DNA from 4 places in the Shewanella sp. SM29 genome. Region 3 is predicted to be linked to each of the others. Evidence: predicted binding sites of a transcription regulator. Region 3 holds the regulator's gene; each other region holds the start of a gene.
The links. The regulator LexA, encoded in region 3, represses DNA repair genes until DNA is damaged. The targets are predictions, from matches to a motif close to TACTGTATNNNNATACAGTA.

Region 1 (7,570 bases), on a different contig from region 3:
CGGGTGAAGCGATTTATGTTTCAATTGACGGCCAGCTGTATACCCGTCAATGTGCAGCCGAGCCTAGCTATGCACCTTGTATCTTTGAATTCGTCTATTTTGCCCGTCCAGATTCGACGATCGACAAAGTGTCTGTATATGCAAGTCGCGTCAACATGGGCGCTAAGCTTGGCGAGAAGATTAAGAAAGAATGGTACGATCACGATATCGACGTGGTTATTCCTATTCCTGAAACCTCTTGCGATATCGCGCTGGAAATTGCCCGTTGCATGGATTTACCGTACCGCCAAGGTTTTGTGAAAAACCGTTATATTGGCCGTACCTTCATCATGCCTGGTCAACAGGAGCGCAAGAAGTCAGTGCGTCGCAAGTTGAATGCGATTAACACTGAGTTCAAAGGCAAAAATGTCTTGTTGGTGGACGACTCTATCGTTCGCGGTACGACCTCAGAGCAAATCATCGAAATGGCCCGTGAAGCAGGAGCTAAGAAAGTGTACTTTGCCTCTGCCGCACCGGAAATTCGTTTCCCGAACGTGTATGGTATTGACATGCCAACGTCAAACGAGCTTATCGCCCACGGTCGTGATGCCGATGAAATCGCCAAGTTAATTGGTGCTGATGGCATTATTTTCCAAGACTTACCCGATTTAATTGAAGCGGTAAGAATGGAGAATCCTGCGATTAAACGTTTCGAAACGTCCGTATTTGATGGTCACTACATCACGAACGACGTTGACCAAGCGTATTTAGATCACTTGACGCAACTGCGAAATGACGATGCTAAAGCCGATCGAAATAAAGATATCGGCACTAACTTAGAGCTGCATAACGTCTGTCACCCATAAGGATTGTGGGTAATTCAGTATCGTAAAGTTTGTGTCCTTTTTGTTCTAAACGATACAAAAAAAGCCAGTGAGAAATCACTGGCTTTTTAATGGCTTATATTTGCTTAACGGATCATCGTGATAACGTCTACGTATTTATGCGTTGCGCTGTTTCAGTCATTACATTTTCTTCAGCGTGCTTACGTTCAACCCAGTAATCCGCATTTTTAATACCCAGTTTTACCGGATCAAAAAGTGGCTCAATGCCAAGTGCCTGCTGTGATTCATAATCTTTAAGGCAAGTGAATGCGGTTTTCCTCAATAAAATAATGGCAATAATATTGAGCCATGCCATGAGTCCAACACCAATGTCACCCATTCCCCAAGCCATATCAGCCGTTTTAACTGTGCCGTATACGGTTGAGCCAATGATCACGACTTTGAGAACGACCATGAACCAAGGATGATTTACTTTACGGTTAATATAGGCAATGTTGGTCTCGGCAATGTAGTAATAAGCCACTATGGTCGTAAAGGCGAAGAAGAACAGTGCGATAGCCACAAAGATATTGCCAAATCCTGGCATCATACTTTCCATTGCCGTTTGTACGTAGCCTGGTCCTGCAGCGACTCCGGCAATGCCGGTATAGAGCGCCGCACCGTCTGGGCCCTGAACATTATACAGTCCTGTAATGAGCAGCATGAAACCTGTTGCAGAGCAAACGAATAAGGTGTCGATATACACAGAAAAAGCTTGAACTAACCCTTGTTTGGCAGGATGGCTTACCGCCGCTGCAGATGAGGCATGTGGCGCTGTACCTTGACCCGCTTCGTTGGAGTAAATACCCCGCTTTACCCCCCACATGATGGCTAAGCCTAAAATGGCACCAAAACCCGCATCAAAGCCAAAGGCACTTTTGATAATTAACCATAAAATACCCGGTAGCTGGCCAATATTTAGCGCTATGATGACACAAGCCACTATGATGTAACCCAGTGCCATAAAGGGGACGACGGCACTGGCAAAGTGAGCGATACGTTTTACACCGCCAAAAATGATAAAACCAAGAAGCATAGCCAGTATGGCTGCAGTCACATTAGGATCTATGTTGAAAGCGGTTTTTAAACTTGAACCAATCGAGTTAGCTTGTACGCCTGGCAGCAGGATCCCGCAGGCAAATATGGTCGCAATTGCAAATACCCATGCATACCATTTCATGCCTAAGCCTTTTTCAATATAAAAAGCAGGCCCACCACGATACTCGCCATTGATTTTTTCTTTATAGACTTGACCTAAGGTCGATTCAACGAAGGCGGAGCTGGCACCGAGAAAGGCAACCATCCACATCCAAAATAAAGCGCCAGGACCACCAAAGGTGATTGCTGTGGCAACCCCTGCAATGTTACCTGTACCGACTCGACCCGCTAATGTCATCGCGAGTGCTTGAAAAGACGACACTCCCGCATCAGTACTCTTACCATCAAACATCAGGCGGATCATTTCTGGCAGATGGCGCAGCTGTAAAAATCGAGTGCGAAGGGAGAAATAGAGCCCGACACCTAGGCAAAGAAAAATAAGTGCAGGGCTCCAAATTACACTATTGATCGCGTTGACAATCTCATTCATAGACTCCGATTCCTTTATTGTGTTGTTTTAGCAGAGTTTTTAGGTTTACGGTTATTCAACAGATGTTGAGTTAGGACATTCACTTTTGATTAAGACATTTTTTGTAAATATCCAAGATACTCAACATAACTATTTTTTAGGGAGCTTCATAGTTAAAGTGTTAAATATTTGAAACCAATGTGTTTTGAAATTGAGTTTTAGCATGGATAAATAGAGCAGAGGGGCGAGTTAACTCGAAATACGGTAGTGATTTATTATGAATGTCAGTTATCCCATTACCCAAAGTAGCATCCACACGCCGAATAAGCTGCTTAAGCTATGGCGCGTGATTTGATGGCTGAGTAATAGAGATAAACTCACAGCAATAGGAATGACGAGAATGAATCCCCATGCTAACGGCATATCGATGATTTTCATTTGTCCCAGCCAGGTACTGGTGAGCATGCTTATTGCGAGTAACATTAAGCTATGGAATATCAATAACTGATTGAATCTTAATATTAATGCTGGAGTTATTGTCATAGCCTGTCGCGCATTTATTGCAAACTGTCTCATAGTCACTCCTTAGTTATTTAGTGTATCTTATGCCTTGTTGAGAATTATTCGCAATTGAATTTACACTTAAGCTTTTACATTTAAGCTCGGTTTACTACAGAAATTTGCACTCAACTGGCGTTTGGGCTAAATTATACTGTAATTATATCCAGTGCTTGGTGTTTGTATGATTCTCTATATCGCAGAAAAACCTAGCCTAGGGCGGGCCATTGCCGATGTATTGCCTAAACCCCATAAAAAAGGCGATGGATTTATCGAAGCCGCCAATGGCGATTGTGTGTCTTGGTGCGTTGGTCACTTGCTCGAGCAAGCAGAACCTGATGCCTATAATCCCGAATTTAAGTCTTGGAAATTCGAGCATTTGCCAATAGTGCCAGACAAGTGGCAACTAAAACCTAAGGCTGCGACCCGCAGCCAACTCACAGTGCTAAAACGATTAGTCAAACAAGCCAACACGCTGGTTAACGCGGGCGATCCCGACCGCGAAGGGCAGTTACTCGTGGATGAAGTGATTGCCTATCTTCGCGTGACGGGGGACAAGCTACATCAAACCCAGCGTTTACTGATCAGTGACTTAAACCCACAAGCTGTAAAACGGGCTCTAACGCAGCTACGCAGCAATCGCGAGTTTATTCCTTTATCCACATCGGCCTTAGCTCGCAGTCGTGCCGATTGGCTCTATGGCATGAATATGACGCGTGCGTACACCATCCAAGGTAAAAAGGTCGGTTATCAAGGCGTGTTATCCGTCGGCCGAGTACAAACGCCATTGCTTGGGCTAGTGGTGCGCCGTGATGAAGAGATTGCCCACTTTCAATCTAAGCCTTTTTATGAAGTACTGGCGCATTTGGCGACCGAGAAGCAAGAAACCTTCAGCGCCAAGTGGCAACCTAGCGAAGCTTGTCAGCCTTATATGGATGAAGAAGGACGAGTGTTAGTGAGAGGGTTAGCGCAAAATGTGGTGAGTCGCATCAGTGATAAACCCGCTTTAGTCACTCAATTAGTGGCTAAGGACAAGAAACAGAATCCACCATTGCCCTACAGCTTATCCGCGTTACAGATTGATGCGGCCAAACGGTTTGGTATGAGTGCTAAGGATGTGCTCGATACCTGCCAAAGTTTGTATGAACGTCATAAACTCATTACTTACCCACGCTCCGACAGTCGTTATTTACCCGTTGAGCAACATAACCTTGCGCCTTCGGTACTTAAGGCGATCAGTAGCGGTGCTGCTGAGTTATTGCAAGGTGCTGATGCACCCGATCCCCGTCTTAAATCTAAAGCATGGGATGATAAAAAAGTGGACGCCCATCACGCAATCGTCCCCACAGAGAAGACGGCTAACTTATCTAGCTTGAGTCAGCGTGAGAGGCAGTTATATCTTCATGTTGCTCGCCAGTACTTAGCCCAGTTTTATCCGGCTTATTGTTACAGTGAAACCACAGTGCAAGTGACAATCGAGGGTGGCTTATTTAATACCAAGGCGCGTCAGGATAAATCCCTCGGCTGGAAGCAACTCTTTGCCCGCCAAGAGCCAAATGGCAGTAAGGCGAGTGGCAACAAGTCGACGGAAGAAAGCGCAGGTAAGGACGATGAGGAGAATGACGAGTTTATTGGCCAATTACCGCCTTTGAAATTGGGACAGGCTTTGCATTGTACTCGAGGCGAATTGTTGGAGAAAAATACTCAACCACCAAAGGCCTTTACCGATGCCACTTTACTCGGAGCTATGACGGGTATTAGCCGTTATGTGACCGATCCTGAGATCCGTAAAATTCTTAAAGAAACCGACGGATTAGGTACAGAGGCTACCCGTGCAGGTATTATCGAATTGCTGTTCAAACGCGGTTTTTTACAACGCTTAGGTAAATCTATTGTCTCGACAGACGTGGGGAAAGGATTGATTAACAGCTTGCCCGCGAGTGCGACTACGCCGGATATGACAGCGCTTTGGGAAGCGAGTCTGAATGGCATTTGCCATAAAGAAACCTCTTATCAAGCCTTTATGCAGCCACTGCTCGGCACCTTATCCACGCTTATCCAGAATGCAGGCGCCCAACTGCCAACCGCGCTTAATGGTTTACAAAGCCAAGGTTATCGTAAAACGGCAAGTAATAAATCCGGTTATCGTAAGTCGCCTTACCGCAAAGCCTCGAGCTCGGCAAAACGGGCAGGCACTGCAAGTACAGCTAAAAGCTGTGTGAAGAAGTCAGTGGCTAGTGCTGGCGCAAGGAGTCGAACACGCAAAGTGGCTACAGAGGCTTAATAGTCACGAGTGCGTTGTGATTCTGTGGTAGGGGATATTCGACCTTAAGCAATAACGCTTTCATAGCACTGAATTTGGGCAAAAAAAAGAGTAAACCAAAACGGTTTACTCATACGGAAATAGGTCGTTAAAGCTTGCCAAAATCACTCAACTGATGAGGAGCAGGCATATAATCTCAGCATTAACTTAATTAGCCCTTAAAGCTCATATTTATCTTAGGGTGTCGCCTCGGTTTAAGCTGATGAGCTTATCCAGTATGCGTTCTCCATCCATGCGGATACCGTTGTGCTCATATTCTGATGTTAACCAATACTTTAGCCTGCCAACTTGTTTTGTGGTTTCTAAGCTGTATTGCATCTCTACAAACATATCTTCACTGTAAATGGCCGCTGCAACAGGGACTCGGTTTTGTGCCAGTTGCTCTAGATTGTAAAGTGTTGGCCAATCTGATTTATGGGCAAGGATTTCTGCCGCGGCTTTAAGCGGCACTAAGTGACTAAATTGGTCAAACATCCATGGGTATATCATCTCACCTGTGAATAAAAACGGTTTACCTTGTTGATAGTTAAAGGCGGGGAATTGCTGTCTAACCCTGTGTGCCGACCATTGTGAAGCCGAGTGTTGACAGTAGATTGCTTCATGCAACAGGGCAAAAATCGGGTTAGTGTTGTAATCGAGCATTTGACCGAAATGATTTAAAAATAACGGGTTAACGACTGTCCCTGAAGCCGTGTTGATCAAGGCTTGTTCAAGCAAATAATAAACCGATTCAGGCCCTTGCTCCATTCCAATATTAATACCCAGCAGTTGCAACATTTCAACCGTGAGGCGTTCACCCGTTGCCAAATACACTTCATTTTCAAGCAAATGTTTTGCTAAGCGAGTGACGAGATGTTGAGCATCGTGGAAGCGTTGGAAAAATTGTTTATTCTTCGCCAGTACGCGTTGATAAGTCGCAAGATAGACGTCGTCGCTGCTACGGGTTAATGATGGTATGCCACCCGTAATATAGGCTTCGCTGACGCCTTGAGGGGCGGCGCTTAAATAATGTAACACGCAAAATCCCCCGAAACTTTGGCCGAGAATCGCCCACTTATCGGCGGGACAAAGCTGGGCACGAATCGTTTCGGCATCACGAATGATATTGTCAGCCCTGAAATGGCTTAGGTAATCCGCTTGAGCTGCGGGATCTAAATGTTGCAGGCTTTGGTAATTAATCGGTGTTGATAAGCCTGTACCACGTTGATCGAGTAATAACACTCGATATTCTTTTAATGCGCGGCGGATCCAGCCGCTGTTGCTGGCGGGACGCATGGCCGCAAATCCAGGGCCGCCTTGAAAAAATACGATATAAGGTAGTTTTTTATCTTTGTTTTCTGGGCTACAGAGTTCTCTGGCAAACACTTGGATTTGCTCTGCAATTGGATTTTGATAGTTGAGGGGCAAGGTAAAAGTGTGTTTCTTCGCCAGCACTCCGGCGAGAATAATATCGGGTTTCATCAAACAACCTTAATGGCAGAGGATCATGTTATTGTGATTGGCAGATTGTATACCCAAATAAGCTGAAGATGCAGTAACCTAGGCTACCTGAAACGCGTATCTTCAGCTAACTTGGGTATAGACAAAATAGTTTATGTCGTAAGCTAGGATTATTTGATTAGCTTTTGGTGAAGATCAATTTTTTGGATATAAATTTGAGCCATGATGAGTTTCTTAGCGTAATCTATCGCTTATGGATAACACGAGATTGAAGCTATGAAGTATCAGATTATTCCAGTGACACCTTTTCAGCAAAATTGCAGCTTGATCTGGTGTGAAAAAACCAAGCGTGCTGCAGTCGTGGATCCCGGTGGGAATATTGACAGGATCCAAAACGAAGTGGCGAAACTTGGACTCGTCCTCGAAAAAATCCTCCTTACCCATGGGCATATCGATCATGTCGGTGGTGCTAAAGCCTTAGCGAAAGCCGCCAATGTGCCGATTATTGGCCCGCATATTGCTGATAAATTCTGGATTGATAACTTACCTAAGCAAAGCCAAAATTTTGGTTTTCCCCATTGCGATGCCTTTGAACCGGATCAATATCTACAGGATGGCGATATTGTTAAAGTGGGCGAGCAAAGTTTATCTGTGCTGCATTGCCCTGGGCATACGCCGGGACACATTGCACTTTTCTCTGCCCAATCTAAGTTGGCGTGGGTGGGGGATATTTTGTTTCGAAGTTCTATCGGCCGCACCGATTTCCCCCAATCAAATCATCAGGATTTAATTCACTCGATCACCGAAAAACTGTGGCCC
Region 2 (7,570 bases), on a different contig from region 3:
CAATCTCGCCGCCTTCTTGACCGACACCGACAATCTTGTCTTCCGGTGACAGTTTTTCACTGCCCGCAGCAGGGCCGCCAGTAATTAAACTTTTAATGACAGTGTAATCGTCTTCAAGTTGCAGTTGAGCACCAATGCCTTCAAGGCTCAAGTTCATTTCCATTTGGAAACGTTCAGCATTGCGTGGTGAAAGGTAACTTGTATGTGGCTCAATGCTACGGGAGAAGGCATTCATCACGCCTTGGAACACGTCTTCACTGTTAGTTTGAATCAACCGTTTAATAGCATTGTTGTAACGCTTTTGGAGGATATCAACAATCTCAGGCCATTTCTTACCTGTGAGTTTAAGATTTAGTGCATCGTATTTAACACGTTGACGCCATAACTCATTAATTTCTGTCTGGTCTTTTGGCCATGCGGCCTCATCGCGGTCGTACTCATAGGCATCACCGGGCGCAGAAAAATCCATCTCTTTATCTAATAGAGATAAAGCATAGACAAAGCCTTCATAGCGGCGCTTTTGGACAATATCAAACATTTTATAGGCAGGCTCAAGTTCACCAGAACTGAGCATGTCATCGAATTGGGTTGCATAAGGTTTAAAACTATCGACATCCGCTTGGGTTAACACATTGCGGCGATAGTCTAACTGCTGTAGATAACGATCAAAAATTTGCGCAGAAAAGGCGTCATCAAGATTGAATCTATGATAGTGCGAACGAGTGTATAAGTCCGTTACCCTTTTGCTCGCAACCTTATGTTGCGCTTCCTGCTTGAGAGTGGGTAACTCGCTGATTTGAATCGTGGGTGGTACGGCCCAAGCCGAGAATCCGACAAAAACAGTGGCGATCGAGGTAGCCAAAGTGAGTTTTCGCATCAACAAGTTACTCCGTTTTAATAAATGATTACAGCAGGATATGTTCTGCTCTAACTTTAATCGTTAGGCCACTATCAAGCTGAACATGAATATCTTCCTTGTTAATGTCAGTAATCACACCGGCTACGGGTGTCATACCTAATTTAACATTGACGCGTTGTTTTTTCGTTAAATCAGTCAATTGTGCTTGGACATAATTGACGACTGGCGCTGCAGCTTTTGGCGCAGGCTTAGCAGGACGCTCAGTTTTAGGACGTTGAGGAACAGCCACCTTTTTAGGTGCTTTCTTCGCCGCAGGCTTAGGTGCAAGTGCTGCACGTTTCGCTTTGGCCTTATCCTGACTCTCTTTCAACATGGCTTGAGCATGATCAATGTGCTCTTGCTCTAACTCGCCGCAAGGTTCGCCATCCAGGTTTACGCGTTGTGCGCCCGCTTTAACGCACTTTAAATAGCGCCAACTGCTGGTATAACGTCTCAAGGCAACTCTGAGCTGAGTTTTACTGACTTTAGAATCATCAGCCAACCTTTCAGCCAAATCTTGAAACAATCCGATTTTTAATGGCTTAGTTTCACCTTCAGCAATAAAGCACAAAGGAAATGTTTCATACAAATACGCCAAAATTGCATTGGTGTCGGTCAACTTTTCTGTTGATTCCATCATTACTTCCACAGTCAAAAAGGGACATCGATTCGAGGTGATATATATCAGCTTCTTACATGTCGTTTATCTTCGTTAAACTCAATATTGAGTCAACGTACAAATTAGCATCCTAGCCGCGTTTACTAAAGTTAAAAAATATACCTTAACAAATTTTGACAGCTCAAAACACTAAGCTTATTCATTGCATGCCAATCAAACCAGCTTAATGCGTGCAGGCGCATATTATAAGGCGCACGCCACCGATTGCGACTATGAATTATGCGTTATTGTACGCAAATTAATCAAATAGGCAGTTTTCAAAACTTTTAACCAGTAATTCCAGCCCCTTTTGGTCTTCTTCATCGAAACGATCGAAGATAGGACTGTCAATATCGAGCACCGCAACCACGTTACCTTGCGCACGAACTGGCACAACGATTTCAGAATTACTGGCAGAATCACAGGCAATATGACCATCAAATTGATGGACATCAGCCACTCGCTGAGTTTGATTAGTGAATGCTGCTGTACCACACACACCTTTTCCTAACGGAATGCGTGTACAAGCCACTTTACCTTGAAACGGGCCAAGTACCAGTTGTTCGCCACGCATGACGTAGAATCCCACCCAGTTCAGCTCAGTTAAATTATCATTGAGCAAGGCTGAAAAATTCGCCATCGCCGCAACAAGGTCATCTTCCCCTTCCAACAAGGCCAAGGCTTGACGGTTAAGTGACTCATAAAATTTCGATTTCATTACATTTCCTAACAATTTTATTCTGCTGCTTCGGTCTTTTTAGCCGCTTTTTTCGCTGCAGGCGGATTCGTTGGCGTACTATTAACCTGAACGGCGCCTTTAAGCAAGTTCGTCAGCTCATCTTTATTGTTAGCAAAATAGAATGCGAGCTTTTCGCCCACACTTTCATCTATACCCAAATCAGCTTTTTGAATGAAGGGGATAAGGTTATCGGCGATATCGAGCATCTTATCGTAGGCATCAGCCTCCTTCTTAGATGTGAATGTCATCTTTTCAACCCCTTCTCTGACCACGACAAACTGTGTTATTACTGCCATGACTGCCCTCGCACTGTTTTTATATACAGTAACTAGAGTGACATAGATTGAACTTGTGATGCAAGTGTTCTGATTAATCTGATATTATTAGCGTACTTTCGTTGCCAAGATTATAAAAGCGCTAGACGTGGCTGAACAGCTAACTAGCACGACACTTTGCACCGTTCTCGCTGTTATTACTCCTATTAGGCTAATATATATTTTTATATGCATGAAAACGCAGCAGAAAATTCAGTAACCCTATGCCGCTCCTGCGATTTAGCAGTCCGCAAACGTGCCTTGCCTAGCGGCGTTAGAGCAATCTGTCCTCGTTGCAGCACTGCACTTTATGACACGCCATACTGCTCTGTGAATGGTATGTTAGCCCTATGTATTTCGGCATTAGTGTTTTATTTCCCTGCTAATTTTTTACCCGTACTCGAGATCCACTTTTTCGGCAGTATTCGTACTACCACGGTTTTCCAAGGGGCATTTGCAGTATTTGACCAAGGCTATTGGGTTGTAGGTGTCGCCGTACTTGCCGCAGCTGTGATAGGTCCAGGCTTATTACTGTTATCGATATTGACACAGATTTTAATTGTGAAATGGGGATTGAGTAGCTTTTTTTGGCGTAACTCATTGAAGCAGTTGTTAAAATTTCATGGCGTCTTATCGCAGCTCACTATGCTGGAAATTTATGTGATCAGCTTCTTAGTTTCATCATTTCAGCTATCTGATTTTTCGGACATTTATTTTGGTATGGGCACATTTTGCTTCACTATGCTGTTTCTCGTGACCTTGTTTCTACAAAGAGAATACGACTTAGAACATATGTGGACGTTATTGGAAGGTCATAGCTGATATGAAACAACAAGGTAAAGATATCGGCCTATGTCTCTGTAAAGTGTGTCGCCAACTCAACAGCAGTGAACTCACGCACTGTCAGCGCTGTGAAACTGAGTTGCAAGTCAGAGACTATTCCAGCCTGCAAAAAAGTTGGGCTTTGTTGATTACCGCTGCCATCTTACTGGTGCCAGCCAACATTTACCCTATCACTATGCTGACCAATCAAGGGCAAGTGCGGCACGACACCATTTTTTCAGGCATTTTGCATTTAGTGCATTCAGATATGTTGCCTATTGCCATCATAGTGTTTACCGCCAGTATTTTAGTACCATGGATTAAAATCATCGGCTTATCCATTTATCTGTGTGCGATCAGCTTTGACATTCCGATTTCAAAAAAGAAATTGATGGTGGGTTTTCACATCATCGAATGGATTGGCCGCTGGTCAATGCTCGATTTATTTGTCATCTCAATCACAGTGGCATTAGTGAACATGGGACAATTACTCGACGCGAAACCCGCGCCTGCGGCTACCGCATTTGCCTTGGTTATTCTGTTAACTCAGTTAGCCGCAAAAGTTTTAGACACTCGTTTACTCTGGGATCGATTGGAACCTCAAGATGACACAAATTGAATCGCCGAAAGTTGTAAAGAAAAAACTCTTTTCGCCCATTTGGCTGCTTCCTATTGTCGCGTTGGCATTAGGTGCTTGGCTGGGCATTAAGAGCATTAAAGAATCGGGGGTTGAAATTCAAATTCACTTTCCGAGCGCCACTGGGATTGATGTAGGTAAAACCTTAGTCAAATACCAAGGTTTAACTGTCGGTAAAGTTAAAGACATTGGCATAGATGAAGATCTCAAAGGTGTGAACGTCAAGGTCATGATGGACTACCGCGCTAAACCTTTCTTGAATAAAGAAACCCTCTTCTGGCTTGTCACACCTAAAGCAAGTATTACAGGTGTTGAAGGCTTAGATGCGCTGTTTTCGGGTAACTATATTGCTATCCAACCAGGGAAAGGTAATGCCTCGACCTTTTTTGAAGCAGAACGCCAACCGCCGCCGATGCAAATCGGCTCAGAAGGTGTGATGGTCGAATTGACCTCCGATAAACTGGGTTCGCTCGATGTTGGCTCGCCAATATTTTTTCGCCAAATCCCCGTGGGTAGCGTGGTCAGCTATCGTTTAGATGGCAATCAAAGAGTCATTATCAGCGCTTTCATTCAAGAGCAATACGCGCGGTTAGTGAAGAAAAATTCTCACTTTTGGAATGTTTCTGGCGTCAAAATTGATGCTTCACTAACTGGGGTTAAAGTCAGTTCAGAGAGTTTGGCGTCCATTCTGGCTGGCGGCGTGAGTTTCAGCTCTGACGATAAAGCAGACATAGCTAAAAACGGTGACGTTTTTTCGCTTTATGATTCAGAAACCACCGCCCTTGGCGGCATAGAAATAAGCTTGACCATGGCTGACGCTAACGGTGTCGACAAAGGTACCCGCATCGTTTATCGCGGCATCAATATTGGCAGTATTTTAAGTAAACAACTCACGTCCAATGGTGTTACAGCCGTGGCTAAATTTGAATCTCAATACGGTTCACTGTTAACTAACGACGGCGTGTTTTGGCTTGAAGGTGCTGATATTTCCCTCTCAGGCATTAAGAATCCAGAACGCTTACTGACAGGTAGCGTGATCAACTTCCTGCCAGGCATCAACACCAAAAGCGCGATACCAAGCAGCTTTGCCTTACAAGCCAAAGCGCCTGATTTACTGCAATCGAAGAAGCGTTTCTTGACCTTAACCTCAGCCGAAAACATGGGCATTTCAGCGGGCGCTCAAGTTCGCTTCAAGCAAATCCCCATTGGTTCCGTGCTTACAGTTAAGTTAACCAAAGATTTATCGGCGGTGGAATACCAACTCGAGCTACAACCTGAGTTTGCCAGTCTAATACGCAGCGACAGCTATTTTGTGCCTGAGTCGGCATTAACGGTAAACGCATCGTTAGACGGGGTCTCAGTCAAAGCAAGGGATTTTACAACGCTCACTCAAGGTGCAGTTAGCTTGATCCAAGGTCATAGCGACACACCTTTAGCTGCTAACAGCGCTCTGACCCTCTTTAGCTCTGTGGATGCCGCGACAGTTTTTTATGATCGTCAGCAGCAAGTGCATTTAACGTTAATCAGTCAAGATGGCGCCGATGTCAGCCAAGGCTCACCGATTTACTATAAAAAAATGCAAATTGGCACAGTTGACTCAGTGAACTGGCAAAGCAAAACCGAAGACTTCGCTATCAAGCTCGCCATAGACAAACAATTTCAACCCTTGCTGAAAAAGCCAAAAGTATTCTGGCGTAACAGCGCCGTTGATATCAGTGCCAGTCTTGCCGGTATTGATGTCGCTGTTGCCCCGCTACAAGGGGCATTAAAGGGCAGTATCAGTCTGGGACTGCTTGATAGCAATGACAAAGCCAGCAATGCAGCTAACTTAAAACTCTATGAGAGCAAGCAGTTGGCATTAACTCAGGCGCAGGCGATTCGCCTCACATTACCCGCCTCCAGCAAACTGACGGCCAAGGCCGCGATTCGCTATCAAGGTCATCAAGTGGGTGAAGTGTCGCAGGTGAAGCTAAATGCGGATCTCAATACACTCACAGCTAGCGCATATCTCTACGGGGAGTATGCCGAACATTTCAGCCGCAGTGACTGTGAATATCATTTAGTGGATGCACAAATTTCTCTGGCGGGGATCAAAGCGCCAGAAACGCTGATCACAGGTCCTTACATAGGAGTCTTACCGGGTAAGGGCAGTCAAAAAGCGACCCAGTTTGTTGCCAACCTCGCCGCCAGCAGTTATGCCAATGTTGCCGAAGATGCGCTGAAATTCATTCTAGAAGATACTAGCCTAGGCTCAATGAAAGTCGGCACACCTATCTTCTTCCGAGGGATTAAAGTCGGTCAAATCGACGGTTATAGCCTATCGACACAGGGGAATAGTGTATTGATGCAGGCCCATATTGAGCCGCAGTACAGTCACTTAGTGAATCAAAGCAGTCAGTTCTGGGATGCCTCGGGGATTAAAGTCGATGTCGGCCTCTTCTCTGGTGCCCAAATCGAAGCGGGCTCGCTGGAAACCTTACTCGCTGGCGGCATCAATGTGGCGACTAAGAACACGACTCAAGGGGATAATCGTTTAGCGACTGGCACAGTATTAAGATTGCAACACAAAGCCGAAAACGAATGGCAGCAATGGGCACCCGCCCAGTAATTCTTTTCATCAAAATACTTACACCAACGCACTAATATTAAAGCTCTTACAAATAAATCAGGCGCATAATGCGCCTGATTTATTTTTAGCTTCTCGCAATATTATTGACACATTCTAAGTCGCTCAACACTCTAGCCCCCTTATCCATAAAACCAATAACAAACGGCAATCGCGGCACTGATCCCCGCAAAGTCCGCAGTTAAACCGCAAGCCAAGGCGTGGCGTCCATGGCGAATACCCACAGAACCAAAATACACAGCGAGAACATAGAAAGTGGTTTCAGTACTACCCTGAAAAATCGCCGCTAATCGACCCGCAAAGGAATCTACTCCGTGGTGATCCATTGTCTCAAGCATCATAGCTCTAGCGCCTGAGCCACTAAAAGGTTTCATCAGCGCGGTCGGCATAGCATCGACAAAACGCGTATCGAAACCTAATATCCGCACACCAGTGGCAATCAACTGCAACAGATAATCCAAGGCGCCGGATGCGCGCAGTAAACCAATCGCTAATAACATGGCGAGCAAATAAGGGATCAGCCGGATAGATTGGGCAAAACCCGCCTTCGCGCCTTCAATAAACTCATCATAAACCGCCACCTTGCGAATGCCCGCAACAATCACGAAGGTAAATACCAATAACAGCAAGATACCATTGCCCATTGCCGTCGACACTGTGCCAATGGCATCAGCACTTAAAGTCATCAGATAAAAACCACTCGCCACTAACCCTGAGAGCATCAAGGCGCCATAACCGAGCACCACTGAGTTTAATAATGAAATTCGCTGCACTAACGCCACAACCAGCAAACCCGACAATGTCGATGCAGAAGTGGCCAGTAAAATCGGCAAAAAAATATCCGCAGGCGCAGCGGCACCTTGCTGGGCACGGTAA
Region 3 (7,570 bases):
AAGCGGCTTGAGCGGCTTCAGCCGCAGCACCTGCGGCTTGTTTCTGCTCTGTGACCCAAGCCTCAAACTCGGCTTCGGGTAACGCTTGTACTACGATAGGCATAAAACCATGGTCTTTACCGCAGAGCTCGGCGCATTGACCACGGTAAATGCCGGGTTTGTCGATGCGAGTCCAGGCCTCATTGATAAATCCTGGATTGGCATCTTTCTTAATGGCAAAGGCGGGTACCCACCAAGAATGGATGACATCCTCTGAAGTCATCAGAAAGCGGATTTTGCGGTTTATTGGTAGAACGAGCGGTTTATCGACTTCCAATAGATAGTTTTCACCCTTGGTTTCGGTGCCTTCGATTTGTGCTCTGGGTGTTGTCAGTATGCTATAAAAATCAATATCTTGATCGAAATAGCTGTAATGCCATTTCCATTGGGACCCCGTAACTTTTACGGTGAGATCGGCGTTGCTGGGATCTTCCATTGCGATTAAAGTTTTTGTCGCTGGAATCGCCATTAAGATCAAAATGATAAATGGCAGAATCGTCCAAGCGATTTCAACTTTAGTGCTTTCGTGAAAGTGGGACGCGACAGCGCCTTTGGATTTTCTGTGGTTGATCATGGCGTAAATCATGACGCCAAAGACCACTAGGCCTATTGCGCAGCAGATATACAAAATGGTCATGTGCAAGTGATAAACCTTGCCACTGATCTCGGTCACGCCAGGGGTCATGTTGAACCGCATGTCCGCGGCGGTCAACGGTGGTGCGAAAAGCACCACGAGTAAACAATACAACAATTGCTTCACAAGACTTCTCCTCTGCCAATTGCGAATAGCAACTACAAAGAAGAGCAACACAGTAAGTCTCAACTCTATGCAAACTCTTCAGTTCCCAAAAAAGCTTTTTTGACTTCAACGTGCGTTGGCGGCTGTTACTTTTAATCAAGTATTGTTACTGCTGGTAATTAGCCACGCTGGCACATACTGCTGAAATAAATCTGTTCTCTATTTTTAGTGGCGCTTCGAGTTCGATAAATACTCGATTCATTGACCACGGAAGGTGATATATCATCACCGACTTATTGACCACGGAAGGTGATATATCATCACCGACTTAACCAACCATACTTGCTGTTTAAATATTGATCAAGATCACTTATTTATCTAATTATCTGAAAAATTGCCAAAAAAAAGCCTCACATTCATAGGTGAGGCGGCTTTCAAGGTAAAAAATTAAATGAATATTTAGTGTACAGAGCTAAAAAAAGATTGCTGACCGAAGAGATTGCCTTGCTCAATGCGTACGTCGGCATGTAAGTGACTGTTTACGTCTTCAAGCACTATGCCCATAGCTCGGGCACTTTTAGCCACGATTTGTAGGCGTCGATTATCCCGCGCATCCAATGATTGAGTCCAAGTAATGACTGCACTGGACGTACCACTTGTCAGGGCTTTCTCCATCGCCCACAGGGTTTCGACTTCATCTTTAGCATGTACCAGCAAAACTCTATCCATACGCACACCTGCGCTGGCGAGCATTTGCTTGTAGCCAATACTTGGAGGGTTGATGAGCACTAACCAACGGCCCTGTTGGCTTAACTGAGCGAGTTGTGCACTCAGATGAATTAATTCTTGGCGACCTTGAGTCTTAGTTGGCATGCAGGCGATGGGCGCATGGTGCCAGTCATAGTCAGCATCACGGACTTCATCGAGCCACAGGCCCGGATGGCGGGGGGCATTGCCAAGTAGTTTATTCATAGCCAATCTCCATTACGGATCACACCGACGGCGAGTCCTTCAATTGTTAAACTTTGGAAGCCTAAATCCACTTTAATCGGGGAGTAATCTTCATTTTCGGCATGTAGATAGACTACATTACCTTTTTTTTCGAAACGTTTAACAGTGACATCGTCATCGACTCTAGCGACAACCACTTGACCATTTCTAGCTTGTTCTACTTTATGAACTGCCAGCAAATCACCTTCGAGAATACCGATATTTTTCATGCTGTCGCCCTTTACTCGCAGTAAAAAATCGGCGGCGGGATGAAACATGCTTGGGTCGACTTGGTAGTACTGTTCAACATGTTCTTGGGCGAGGATAGGTTCACCCGCGGCCACTTGGCCGATGAGCGGTAAACCTGTTTCAGTCAAATCTTCGATTTCCGCAGGTAGACGAATGCCTCGAGATGTGCCTGGCATGATCTCAATGCAGCCCTTTTTTGCCAACGCTTTAAGATGTTCTTCAGCCGCATTGGCGCTCTTAAAACCTAAACGGGTTGCGATTTCTGCCCGAGTGGGTGGCATGCCAGTATCGGCAATATTTCGTTTAATTAGCTCTAAAATTTCAGCTTGGCGTGGCGTCAAAGGTCTCATGGTGTTTCCTGTTTTTCTATACAGTTACTGTTAGTATATACAGTATTATTTGCAGCGCAAGTATTAACCACTTTTTAGCTATTTTGGAGAGAATTAGCGAATATTGCCCATAGTCTGGTATTCTATCGGGCTAGTAAACGCACTTAATTGCATAAGAATAATGCCTAAACACGACTCTCTTTGGTTGAAATCATTACGTTGGATCCAAAAACACTTAGTGCACACTATTGTGGTGCCTCAGGATCCCTTTGCCGATCTGAATCTGGATGCTTCCAGACCCCTTGTTTATGTGATGAAAACAGAATCCCTTAGTGACATAGCTGCTTTGAGCGAAATAACGGCTAAGTTAGGTTTACCAAGCCCTTATGAGCCTCTAGTGGCTAATGGTGTGACTGCGCCTCGGGTTGTCTGTCTTCAAGGGCGTAAGCCACTGTTTGGCGAACGTGCTGGTAATGAGCCTTTCCTCGAATGCTTTATGCGTTTGTTAGCCGTGCATAAGGAACGTCCTGAATTGGATATTCAACTGGTGCCCGTGAGTTTGTATTGGGGTCGCACGCCAGGGAAAGAAGACGACACTATGAAGGCGGCCGTATTTGAGCGGGAAAACCCGACTTGGCTACGCAAGTGCTTGATGATTCTGTTCTTAGGTCGACATAACTTCGTGCAGTTTTCGAATGCCGTATCCCTGCGTTACATGGCTGACGAACATGGCACCGACATGGGGATTGCCCATAAGTTAGCACGGGTTGCACGCGTGCATTTCCGTCGTCAACGTAAGGTAATGACAGGGCCTGTGCTGCCAAACCGCCAAGCACTGTTTCATTCGTTACTCAAATCTGAGTCGCTGCGCAAAGCGATTCAAGAAGAAGCCGCCAGTAAAAAGATTTCTGAGACCCAAGCGCGCGAGACGGCCATTGAGTATCTCGATGAAATCGCTGCTGATTACTCAGACAGTTTAGTGCGTATTGCCGAGCGTTTCTTAACTTGGCTGTGGAACAAGCTTTACAGCGGGATCAACATTAAAGGCGCCGAGCAAGTTCGCCAGCTGCACCACGATGGCCACGAAATTGTTTATGTGCCTTGCCATCGCAGCCACATGGATTACCTGCTGTTATCGTATATTTTGTATTATCAAGGCATGGTTCCGCCGCACATTGCTGCCGGCATTAACCTCAATTTTTGGCCCGCGGGACCTATGTTCCGTCGCGGTGGTGCCTTCTTTATCCGCCGTAGTTTTAATGGCAACAAGCTGTACACCGCAGTATTTCGTGAGTATTTAGACCAGCTGTTTGCTAAAGGTTATTCGGTGGAATACTTCTCCGAAGGTGGCCGTTCACGTACTGGCCGTCTGTTGGCGCCGAAAACTGGCATGATCGCCATGACGATGAACAGCGTACTGCGCGGTATTGAACGTCCTGTCACACTTGTGCCTGTGTATTTAGGCTATGACCATGTGATGGAAGTGGCGACTTACCATAAAGAGTTAAGCGGTAAGAAAAAGAAAAAAGAATCTGTGTGGCAGGTGTTCGGTGCCATTCGCAAATTAGGTAATTTTGGCCAAGGTTACGTGAATTTTGGCGAGCCTATTACCCTGCAAAATTTCTTAAATGAGCGTGCGCCAAACTGGCGTGCTGAGTTGGCCGATGATCCCGAACAGAAACCAAGTTGGTTAACGCCAGCGGTAAACGTGCTGGCTAATCGGGTGATGACGCGTATCAATGATGCCGCAGCCGCGAGTTCGGTGACTTTGACTAGCTTAGTTTTGCTGGCGACAGATCAAAACGCCTTAGAACGTAGTCTGCTGGAGCGTCAGCTTGATTTGTATCTGACCCTACTCAAAAAAGTGCCTTACACTTCTTATACATCTGTTGCCGAAGGTGATGGTAAGCATTTAGTGCAGCAAGGTTTAGAGCTGAACAAGTTTGTTGTTAGTGCCGATCCTTTAGGGGAAATAGTGTCTATCGAAGCGAGTCAGGCAGTGTCTATGACTTACTATCGTAACAATATCATTCACTTATTTATCGTACCGTCATTAATTGCGAGTTGTTTAACCCATAATGAACAGATCCTGCGCCAGCAAGTCGTTTCAATCGTTGCCGATTTTTATCCACTGCTGAAAGCCGAACTCTTCATGGGAATTAAAGACTTACCAGCCTATGTTGAGCAAGTGTTGGATTTCCTGATTGGGCAAGGTTTAGTGGTTGAGACTGATACTTTAGCTGTCGTGCCTGAGCACTCAAGCCAATTATTGTTGTTAGCCAGTTCAGTGAGTGAGACTCTGCAACGCTACGCTATTATTTTCAATCTGTTAGCGAACAGACCTAAGATGGAGCGCTCAGAACTTGAGTCTGAGAGCCATTTACTCGCCCAGCGTTTAGGGGCTTTACATGGTATTACCGCGCCTGAGTTCTACGATAAAAAACTCTACGGTACTTTGAGCGTGAAGCTCAAAGAATTGGGATATCTGGCGGATAGTGAAGATAAGTCCAATATCAATCGCATACGAGATCAGGCCAATAGCTTATTACGTCCGTCAGTGAGACAAACGATAGTGGCGAGTGTCACCGCGGAGCACACAGTTTAATGGCAAATCATATGAATGCGGCTAAGCATAAGCCCGCAGGTAAGTCCTTGCTTGGTGGTGCCATGATTATTGCTGGCACGACCGTAGGTGCTGGGATGTTTTCTCTGCCCGTGGTCGGTGCAGGTATGTGGTTTGGCTATTCGATTTTAATGTTATTGGGTATTTGGTTTTGCATGTTGATGTCGGGCTTATTGTTGCTCGAAACCAATTTACATTTCGAACCTGGTGCTAGCTTCGATACCTTAAGCAAGCAAACTCTTGGGCAGTTTTGGCGGATAGTGAACGGCGTTTCTATCGCTTTCGTGTTGTATATTTTGACTTATGCCTATATCAGCGGCGGTGGTTCGATTGTGAATCACAGCTTGCAGGGCATGGGAATTGAGTTACCGCAAAGCGTGGCAGGGCTAGTGTTCGCCATAGTATTGGCGAGCATAGTGTTGATCAGTACTAAAGCCGTGGATCGGATTACCACGATTATGCTCGGCGGTATGATCATTACCTTCTTCCTCGCGATCGGAAATTTATTGATCGAAATTGATGTGACTAAGTTGCTCGAACCCGATGGTAATAACAGCTTTTCACCTTATCTGTGGGCGGCGCTGCCCTTTGGTCTCGCTAGCTTTGGTTACCATGGTAACGTCCCCAGCTTAGTGAAGTATTACGGCAAAGATTCTTCCACCATTATCAAGGCGATTTTCGTCGGCACCTTTATCGCGCTGGTGATTTATGCCTGTTGGTTAGTGGCGACTATGGGTAATATTCCCCGCAGCCAGTTTATCGACATTATTGCTCAAGGTGGCAATATGGGAGTGTTGGTGGGCGCTTTGTCTGAGGTGATGGCGAGTAGCTGGTTAAACAGTATGTTGACCCTGTTTGCTAACTTAGCCGTGGCTTCATCTTTCTTAGGGGTGACCTTAGGTCTGTTCGATTATCTTGCCGATTTATTTGGTTTTGATGATTCACGCTCTGGCCGAATGAAAACCGCGTTAGTGACCTTTGTGCCGCCAACGATTTTAGGATTACTGTTTCCCGATGGCTTCTTAGTAGCGATTGGCTTTGCGGCATTAGCGGCGACAGTGTGGGCGGTAATCGTCCCGGCGCTGATGGCCTATAAATCGCGGCAGTTGTTCCCCGATAGCACAGGTTTTAGAGTGATAGGCGGTACACCGCTGATTATTCTTGTGGTGTTATTTGGCATAGTCACGGGTGCATGTCATCTGCTCGCGATGGCAAATTTACTGCCGCAATATTCCTAATTTGTTGTGATGATTTAAGCCCTCCATGTGAGGGCTTTTTTGTCTTTAGCGGTTGAGTTTTGTCTTACAGATCTTTTTAACCTGAATACTGGACAGAAATACAAACTCAGGCTTAACTCGAATGATTGTTAAAACAAAGGAGCCGATAATGAAAATGACTCAGTACGCACAAGGACATGCATGTTGGGTTGAACTTGCAAGCCATGATTGGCAGGGAGCTACAGCATTTTACCAAGCGTTATTTGGTTGGAACTCGGTCGAAATGCCGATCCCTGAAGGTCACTTTTCGCTATTTAATTTAGCGGGAGATGACTTAGGCGCCATGTATCAAATCCCTGAGTCAGAAGCACATATCCCCAGCCACTGGCGTATCTACTTTGCCGTCGATGATATCGATGCCAGCATTGCAGCGATTCAAGCGGCGGGCGGCCAAGTGCACATGGGGCCGCATATTGTGGGTGATGCGGGCGTGATGGCGCAGGTGAGCGATCCTGAAGGCGCACGCTTTGCCTTATGGCAAGCAAAGAACCACATAGGTGCTCGCCGTCAGGGTGAACTCAATACCCTTTGCTGGGTTGAGCTGGCTTGCAAAGAGCCGCGTACTGAAGAAGCCTTTTACTGCAAAATCTTCCCTTGGACCAACATGCCAAGTGACATGCCTGACATTGAATACTCAGAATGGCAGCTTGATGGTCAATCCATCGGCGGCATGATGACGATAATGCCTGAATGGGGCGATATTTCTCCCCACTGGTTGCTCTATTTTGTGGTGGCGGATTGCGATGCGTTTGCTGAGAAAGCCCAAAGCTTAGGCGCGCAAGTGTGCATTCCGCCTAGTGATATCCCTGATGTGGGACGATTTTCTGTCATTGCTGACGCCCAAGGCGCTACCTTTGCGGTGATCAAGCTTAATCAGATGTGACTGGCATATTAAGGACTGTCATTAAGGTTAAAAACGGCGACGCTAAATCGCCGTTTTTATTTGTCTAACCATTTGTTTAATTAGCGTTATCAATCATGATTGTTTCAGGGCAGGAGCCTTTTGAGGCCTTATTGGCTTTGGCGAGTAGGCTAGGTAAGGAGTCAGAAGTTTTAATGACTTCGGGCAAGTTAATGCGGATTTCACTTAGTAATCCCTTGCCACATTCTAGACTCATTTTAGTGTGAGCGCCTTGACCGAAGCTGCCATCAAAACTTTGGTTTAACTCACTTTTACTGACACTCTTACCTATGTTGTCATGCATAAATTTTTGTACCCATGCCGAGGCATTGACCGCTTGGGTCAGTTGGGTTGCCAATAAAAAGTACTCGTTAGGGTCTTGGCTACGGCAAGTGCCGTGTTTCCACCATTCGTGGCGTTCTA
Region 4 (7,570 bases), on a different contig from region 3:
AATATGATCACCATGGTCATAAAAAATCTCAGTACATGGACCACAAGGACCGGTATCACCCATTTGCCAGAAGTTATCTGACGCAAAGGCAGCACCTTTATTGTCACCGATACGTATGATGTTCTCGGCAGCGACACCAATTTTTTTATTCCAGATTTCAAAGGCTTCATCATCTGTCTGATAAATAGTGACGCACAGACGTTCCTTAGGCAGCTTTAACGTTTCAGTTAAAAAAGTCCAACCCAAACGAATCGCTTCTTCTTTGAAATAATCACCAAAACTGAAGTTACCTAGCATTTCGAAAAAGGTGTGATGACGTGCTGTGTAGCCAACGTTATCCAAATCGTTATGTTTACCACCGGCGCGTACACAACGTTGAGCAGTGGTCGCACGCGTATAATTGCGTTTGTCCATGCCAAGAAACACGTCCTTGAACTGGTTCATGCCTGCATTGGTAAATAAAAGTGTGGGATCGTTGCCTGGCACTAATGAACTACTGTCCACAACTTGATGACCATTGCTGCGGAAAAATTCGAGGAAAGCGCTTCTGAGCTCTGCTGTAGTTTGATACATGAAATCATCCTGAATTGGGTAAGCATTACCAGCTACGCCTTAGGCTAGCCGTATTTCTATTTGCCCAGCATTATAAGCAGACTAAGGAAGGACGACCAGTCTTGATTGGTGATATACACATCAGGAATTTAATATTTTAACGTGAATCGCCCACACCAGAGTCACTAGAAGCAAAACGACAGGATAAAGCACAAATAAAGACGGCGTAAGTTTATCGCGGCACGGACAATATTTAAGCAAGTGAGTCTAATGTGAAGTATGAAATTGACAATACCCATTGATGATATTTAGATGAGCTTTTACAGTATTAGCTTCAAATTTAATAATCTTCATCGAGATCATTGGGATCTGAATCTAGTGCGTAAGTGATTTGATCGTAGCTAAAGCCTTGGCCCATTAAAAAACGCACTCGTTTGGCCTTTTCCTTTGCGATGAGATCCCGAGCTTTAGAGCCCTTCACTTCTGTTACGCGAGGTACACCGTATTTCTTGGTGGCTTTATCTTTTGCTAGCTCAAACCAGTCACAATCACAATTAACCAAAGCAGCTTCAATACAGTCTTTAGATAAGCCTTTCTGTGCGATTGCTTGGCGGATGCGTATTGCACCGTGGCCTCGACTGATGTGGCTACGCACCAACAGTTCGGCATAACGAGCATCATTAATAAAACCGGAGGATTCGCAAGCATCGAGTACAGGTTCGATATCGTTAAGTTCGAAACCTTTTTCGAGCAATTTATCGCGGATTTGTAAACGGGAATAATCGCGGCGCGCTAACAGCGCGACCGCAATTTGATGGGCTGACTGACTCAGAATACTTCGCCTGTCTCTAAATCAATATTGTCCTCAGTACTATCATCAGCTTTAGAAGCCAAGGCACTCGGATTACTCAAAAGCAACTCACGTAGCGTCTTGTCAATTTCAGCAGCAATAGCTGGGTTTTCAGTCAGATATTTGCCAGCATTAGCACGACCTTGGCCGATTTTATCGCCTTTATAGCTGTACCAAGCGCCCGCTTTTTCAATCAACTTATGGGCTACGCCTAAGTCTACTAACTCACCAGTACGGTTAATACCTTGGCCATAAAGGATTTGGAACTCAGCTTGCTTAAACGGCGCTGCAACCTTGTTTTTCACCACTTTAACGCGAGTTTCGTTACCGACCACTTCATCGCCGTCTTTAATGGCACCAGTGCGGCGAATGTCTAGGCGAACAGAAGCATAAAACTTCAGCGCATTACCACCGGTTGTAGTTTCTGGGTTACCGAACATCACACCAATCTTCATCCGAATTTGGTTGATGAAGATAAGTAAGGTGTTAGATTGCTTTAAGTTACCCGCAAGTTTACGCATAGCTTGGCTCATCATACGCGCCGCTAGGCCCATGTGAGAATCACCAATTTCGCCTTCGATTTCAGCTTTAGGCGTTAATGCCGCCACTGAGTCGACTACGATAACGTCAACAGCACCTGAGCGAGTTAAAGCATCACAAATCTCAAGCGCTTGCTCGCCGGTATCCGGTTGCGAACACAGCAGGTTATCAATATCTACGCCCAATTTTTTAGCATAAATAGGGTCTAACGCATGCTCTGCATCGATAAAGGCACAGGTTTTGCCTTCACGTTGCGCTGCCGCAATCACTTCTAAAGTCAGTGTTGTTTTACCTGATGATTCAGGACCATAGATCTCAACGATACGACCCATTGGCAAACCGCCAGCACCTAAAGCAACGTCCAGAGACAGAGAACCGGTAGAAATGGTCTCAACATCCATAGAGCGATCTTCGCCCAGCTTCATGATGGAGCCTTTACCAAATTGTTTCTCAATTTGGATCAATACCGCAGCAAGTGCTTTCTCTTTATTTGGATCGACCTTCATTCCTGTTCCCTCATCAAGACAAGCATTAAGCTGTCAAAAGTGATATTCAATTTACAAACGGGTAATTCAAAAAGCCGCGCTTTTTGTCTTAATTCTGCTGACTAGTATACTGTACAATCATACAGTATCAAGACCTGTGACTGAATTATTTTTAGCTGATAGGATTTTTAATATGGCCAAGGTTTTAGCGAATATCAAATCAGATAATAGCTCCCTTTGATCAATATCCATCGTTAAGGGCTCAATTTTCGCTAAATTATTGCTAAGATTGGCGCAACAAATTTTGCGTGGTCTTTTTAGCTGAAAATTGTACAGCAGTCTTCCGCTTCCATAGCGCTTAATCACCCTTAACCACACAAACTGTATCGCCTTTAGGCAGTCACAACGGACGATAACGATTTAATGAATGTAATTGATACCGATGATTTAGAAAAACATACTCCTATGATGCGTCAGTACTTGACGATGAAAGCAGAACATCACGATATGTTGCTGTTTTATCGCATGGGTGACTTCTACGAGTTGTTTTATGACGATGCTAAACGCGCTTCTGAGCTGTTAGGCATTTCACTCACTGCGCGCGGTAAAAGTGGTGGCGATCCTATTCCGATGGCGGGACTTCCTTACCATGCTGTGGAAGGCTATCTTGCAAAATTAGTTCAAATTGGTCAATCAGTTGCGATTTGCGAACAGATTGGCGATCCCGCGACATCTAAAGGGCCAGTAGAACGTAAAGTGGTGCGAATTGTCACGCCAGGCACTTTAACCGACGAAGCGTTGCTGCAGGAACGCCAAGACAATCTGTTAGCCGCGGTTTATCAAGGTAAAGTTGGTTTTGGTTATGCCACATTAGATGTTTCATCCGGACGTTTTGTGATTGCAGAGCTCAACACACGAGAGTCATTAGAAGCAGAATTGCAACGCACTAATCCCGTTGAAATTCTCTACAGTGAAGACTTTGGCGAACTAGGTCTACTTAACGGTTTTAAAGGCAAACGCCGTCGCCCCGAGTGGGAATTTGATTACGATACGAGTATCAAGTTACTACTGGCCCAGTTTGGCACTAAAGACTTACATGGTTTTGGCATCGCAGATGCACGTTTATCACTGCAGGCTGCGGGTTGCTTGATGCAATATGTAAAAGACACACAGCGCACGGCACTGCCCCATATCAATGCCATTATCCGTTTCAATCAAACCGATAGTATAGTACTCGATGCGGCAACTCGCCGAAATTTAGAATTAACTCAAAACCTTGCCGGTGGCCGCGATAATACCTTAGCGGCAGTATTGGATAATACGGCAACGCCTATGGGCAGCCGTATGTTACAACGCTGGATCCATCAGCCTCTGCGAGATCCTAAGCAAATCAAGGCGCGCCAACAGGCGGTGACTGAACTCCTCGATACCGCTGCCCACGAAAGTTTGCATGAGCAGTTAAAGGCACTTGGCGATATCGAACGTATCATGGCAAGACTCGCGCTGCGTACCGCTCGCCCAAGAGACTTTGCACGTTTACGTCAAGCACTGGGCTTATTGCCTGAATTACAACAGAGTTTAAGTACACTGAGCGCGCCGCACACGACTCAATTGCGTCAACACTTAGGTGAGTTCCCCACCGAGCAAGCCCTACTTGAGCGCGCGATAGTCGATAATCCTCCCATGCTTATCCGCGATGGCGGAGTGATCCGTGAAGGCTACAACAGCGAACTAGATGAATGGCGCGGCCTGAGCGAAGGAGCGAGTGATTACTTAGTACAACTTGAAGCCAGAGAAAAAGAACGTACTGGCATCAATACACTTAAAGTCGGCTATAACCGCGTACACGGCTATTACATCGAAGTGAGCCGTCTGCAATCCTCACAAGTACCGCTCAATTATCAACGACGCCAAACACTTAAGAATATGGAGCGTTATATCACGCCCGAACTTAAGGAATACGAAGAAAAAGTCCTCTCGAGCCAAGGTAAAGCCCTGGCACTCGAAAAGCAGTTATGGGAACAGTTATTCGATCTTATTCTGCCAAAATTGCATGAATTACAGGCTTTTGCTAGAGCAGCGGCTGAGCTTGATGTACTGAGTAACTTTGCCGAGCGTGCCGAAACCTTAGGCTACACTTGTCCAGAGCTGAGCCAAGATATCGGCGTACAGATAGAGGCTGGTCGCCACCCAGTGGTGGAGCGTGTTAGCCAAACGCCGTTTATCGCTAACCCAGTGACCTTGCACAACCAAAGACGTATGTTGATTGTCACCGGACCCAACATGGGCGGTAAATCGACCTATATGCGTCAAGTCGCCTTGATTACGCTGATGGCCCATATTGGTTGTTTTGTGCCAGCAGATCGCGCCCTGATTGGCCCAATTGATCGCATCTTTACCCGTATTGGCGCATCAGACGATCTGGCCTCTGGCCGCTCAACCTTTATGGTAGAAATGACTGAAACTGCCAACATTCTGCACAATGCCACTGCCAGTAGTTTAGTGTTAATGGATGAAATCGGCCGTGGAACATCCACCTATGATGGTTTATCGCTAGCTTGGTCGGCAGCAGAGTATTTAGCCCAGCAAGTCGGGGCTATGACCCTATTCGCCACCCATTATTTTGAGCTAACTCAATTACCTGACTTAATGGCAGGTGTTTACAATGTGCACCTTGATGCCATAGAGCACGATGATACCATCGCCTTTATGCATGCAGTACAAGAAGGCGCCGCCAGTAAAAGCTACGGCTTACAAGTTGCAGCGCTTGCCGGCGTGCCAAACAAAGTGATTAAAGCAGCGAAACATAAATTGCAGCAATTGGAGAGTCGCGATCATCAACCAGAAGGAACGAGGACGCCCATTCAAAGCTTACTCGCTTTACCTGAACCGGTTGAAAATCCAGCTTTGACTAAATTAAGTAGCATTAATCCCGATAACTTAACGCCAAAACAGGCGCTTGATTTACTCTATGAACTGAAACGCTTGAGCTAAACATCAGGTGATCTAAATAAAAGCCTAAAAATAACAACGCCCACTCTATAGTGGGCGTTTTACTTTATGGCGTGATCTCACACTAAGTGCATTTTCTGGATAGCTTCTCTGAAAGGCACTAGAAGACAGATATTAGTTTCTAAATAAAGCTTCAACAGATAAACCTTGAGAACCCAATAAATCACGTAAGCGTTTTAATGCTTCGACTTGGATTTGACGAACACGTTCACGGGTTAAACCAATTTCAGCCCCCACATCTTCAAGCGTAGAAGGTTCATAACCTAACAAACCAAAACGACGGGCTAATACTTCTCTTTGTTTTGTGTTCAACTCGTTAAGCCATTTCACCACAGAGTTAGAGATGTCTTCATCTTGCACTTTATAGTCAGGGCCAACACTATCATCATCGGCCAATACATCTAATAATGCTTTCTCGTTATCGCCCCCCAAAGGCGTATCAACAGAGGTAATTTTTTCATTCAGCTTAAGCATGCGGCTCACATCAGAGCTAGAAACTTGCAGTTTTTCAGCAATTTCTTCCGCTGTAGGTTCATGATCCAGTTTTTGTGCTAACTCACGGGCAGTACGCAAGTATACGTTGAGTTCTTTAACAACATGAATAGGCAAACGAATAGTACGAGTTTGATTCATGATAGCGCGTTCAATTGTCTGTCTGATCCACCAAGTCGCATAGGTTGAAAAACGAAAACCTCTTTCTGGGTCAAACTTTTCTACGGCACGAATTAAACCTAAATTACCCTCTTCGATAAGATCGAGCAGTGCTAAGCCGCGGTTATTATAACGACGTGCAATTTTTACGACGAGACGTAAATTACTTTCGATCATGCGATTACGGGATTTTGCACAACCTTTTAAGGCCTTACGGGAAAAGTAAACTTCTTCTTCTGCGCTAAGCAGTGGGGAAAAACCAATCTCACCTAGATAAAGTTGAGTGGCATCAAGATTTTTTTGCAGGTCATCTTGGACCTGTTGTTCTATTCCTAGCTCTTGGACTAGATCGGTGGCAACTTCTTCTTTTTCAAGATCAAAGTCTACGGTTTCTACGGAAAAATCTACTAGTGCTTCTGCGGCAGTGCTATTTATGCGGCTCATGATCAAATCTCCCAAACCTAATTAAACTGCTGAATTAGTGCAATTTCCTATCCTCCATTTGCCAACAAGGCCCCAAACAATCATTGTTTAGGTAAATAAGTAAGTGGGTTTACAGACTGTCCATGGTAACGAATTTCAAAATGTAACATTACCCGATTGGCACCTGTATTGCCCATTTTTGCAACAGTCTGCCCTGCGAGGACATGTTGCTTTTCTTTGACTAAGATCTTGTCCGTATGAGCATAAGCACTAAGGTAATCGTCACTATGTTTAATAATCACTAAATTACCGTAACCCCTAAGAGCACTTCCTGCGTATACCACCCGCCCATCTGCAGCAGCTTTGATGATATCTCCCCGATTTCCCGCGATCTTAATACCTTTATTTCCCTGCTCATTGGCAGAATAAGTTCCGATTAACTTCCCTCTTACTGGCCACTGCCACTGACTCACACTGGCTGGCAGTGTTGAGGTGGGTGGAACCATTAGCTGGTTAACGTTTTGTTGGGAACTTGTTACAAGGTACGCGGGCTTAGCTTTCTGATCAAGTGTTTTTTTCAGATCGTTACTTGACTTAGCATTAGACTGATAAACCTTATCATCTAATTGTTTTTTATCACTTTTACTTGAGTTAGCATCTGAATTACCCGTTATATTTCCATCTAAAGTCGTAGATTTTGATTGGTTACTAGATTTAGCATTAGTTAAATATAAAATCTGTCCAGGGTAAATTGTATAAGGGTTATCTAATTGATTAAGTTTAGCTATTTCAGAAAAGTCTTTCCCTGCCCCCCAAGAAATAGAGTAGAGAGTGTCACCTTTTTTAACTTTATATGAATTCGATTTAATGTGGCCTTTGCTATTTTTAGAGTAGCTATGGGAAATATTTTCGACGGGTGCGGGTCTGCTGGCCTGAAAGCTACAGCCTACAAGCAGAAATATAAAGCAAAGGTTTAAGAGTAAACCCGCATTCAACAATAAAAACTCCTTGGTAAGGTTGTATTACTGTTTATGATGAAAAAATGACGCCTTCTGTG

Region 1: L5L77_RS09585 (DNA topoisomerase III) is a predicted target of LexA. The motif match lies at 3,141-3,160, and genes of this name have one in related genera.
Region 2: L5L77_RS02390 (YebG family protein) is a predicted target of LexA. The motif match lies at 2,603-2,622, and genes of this name have one in related genera.
Region 4: recA (recombinase RecA) is a predicted target of LexA. The motif match lies at 2,556-2,575, and genes of this name have one in related genera.

The regions. Positions count from the first base shown of each region.
Region 1 covers NZ_JAKKRN010000011.1:39,225-46,794, reverse strand. Annotated here, with positions in the region: gene purF (amidophosphoribosyltransferase) at 1-845, shown strand, start outside; gene L5L77_RS09595 (alanine/glycine:cation symporter family protein) at 973-2,451, opposite strand; gene L5L77_RS09590 (hypothetical protein) at 2,719-3,006, opposite strand; gene L5L77_RS09585 (DNA topoisomerase III) at 3,173-5,272, shown strand; gene L5L77_RS09580 (alpha/beta fold hydrolase) at 5,483-6,772, opposite strand; gene L5L77_RS09575 (MBL fold metallo-hydrolase) at 7,028-7,570, shown strand, end outside.
Region 2 covers NZ_JAKKRN010000002.1:220,826-228,395, reverse strand. Annotated here, with positions in the region: gene prc (carboxy terminal-processing peptidase) at 1-877, opposite strand, end outside; gene proQ (RNA chaperone ProQ) at 906-1,535, opposite strand; gene L5L77_RS02395 (GAF domain-containing protein) at 1,816-2,274, opposite strand; gene L5L77_RS02390 (YebG family protein) at 2,292-2,591, opposite strand; gene L5L77_RS02385 (paraquat-inducible protein A) at 2,799-3,431, shown strand; gene L5L77_RS02380 (paraquat-inducible protein A) at 3,433-4,050, shown strand; gene L5L77_RS02375 (PqiB family protein) at 4,037-6,676, shown strand; gene L5L77_RS02370 (nucleoside recognition domain-containing protein) at 6,817-7,570, opposite strand, start outside.
Region 3 covers NZ_JAKKRN010000025.1:28,365-35,934, forward strand. Annotated here, with positions in the region: gene coxB (cytochrome c oxidase subunit II) at 1-799, opposite strand, end outside; gene L5L77_RS16140 (cell division inhibitor SulA) at 1,238-1,750, opposite strand; gene lexA (transcriptional repressor LexA) at 1,747-2,367, opposite strand; gene plsB (glycerol-3-phosphate 1-O-acyltransferase PlsB) at 2,528-4,951, shown strand; gene mtr (tryptophan permease) at 4,951-6,207, shown strand; gene L5L77_RS16160 (VOC family protein) at 6,356-7,129, shown strand; gene L5L77_RS16165 (ribonuclease T2) at 7,206-7,570, opposite strand, start outside.
Region 4 covers NZ_JAKKRN010000001.1:249,428-256,997, reverse strand. Annotated here, with positions in the region: gene alaS (alanine--tRNA ligase) at 1-573, opposite strand, end outside; gene L5L77_RS01160 (regulatory protein RecX) at 893-1,363, opposite strand; gene recA (recombinase RecA) at 1,381-2,448, opposite strand; gene mutS (DNA mismatch repair protein MutS) at 2,851-5,421, shown strand; gene rpoS (RNA polymerase sigma factor RpoS) at 5,554-6,534, opposite strand; gene L5L77_RS01140 (peptidoglycan DD-metalloendopeptidase family protein) at 6,615-7,511, opposite strand.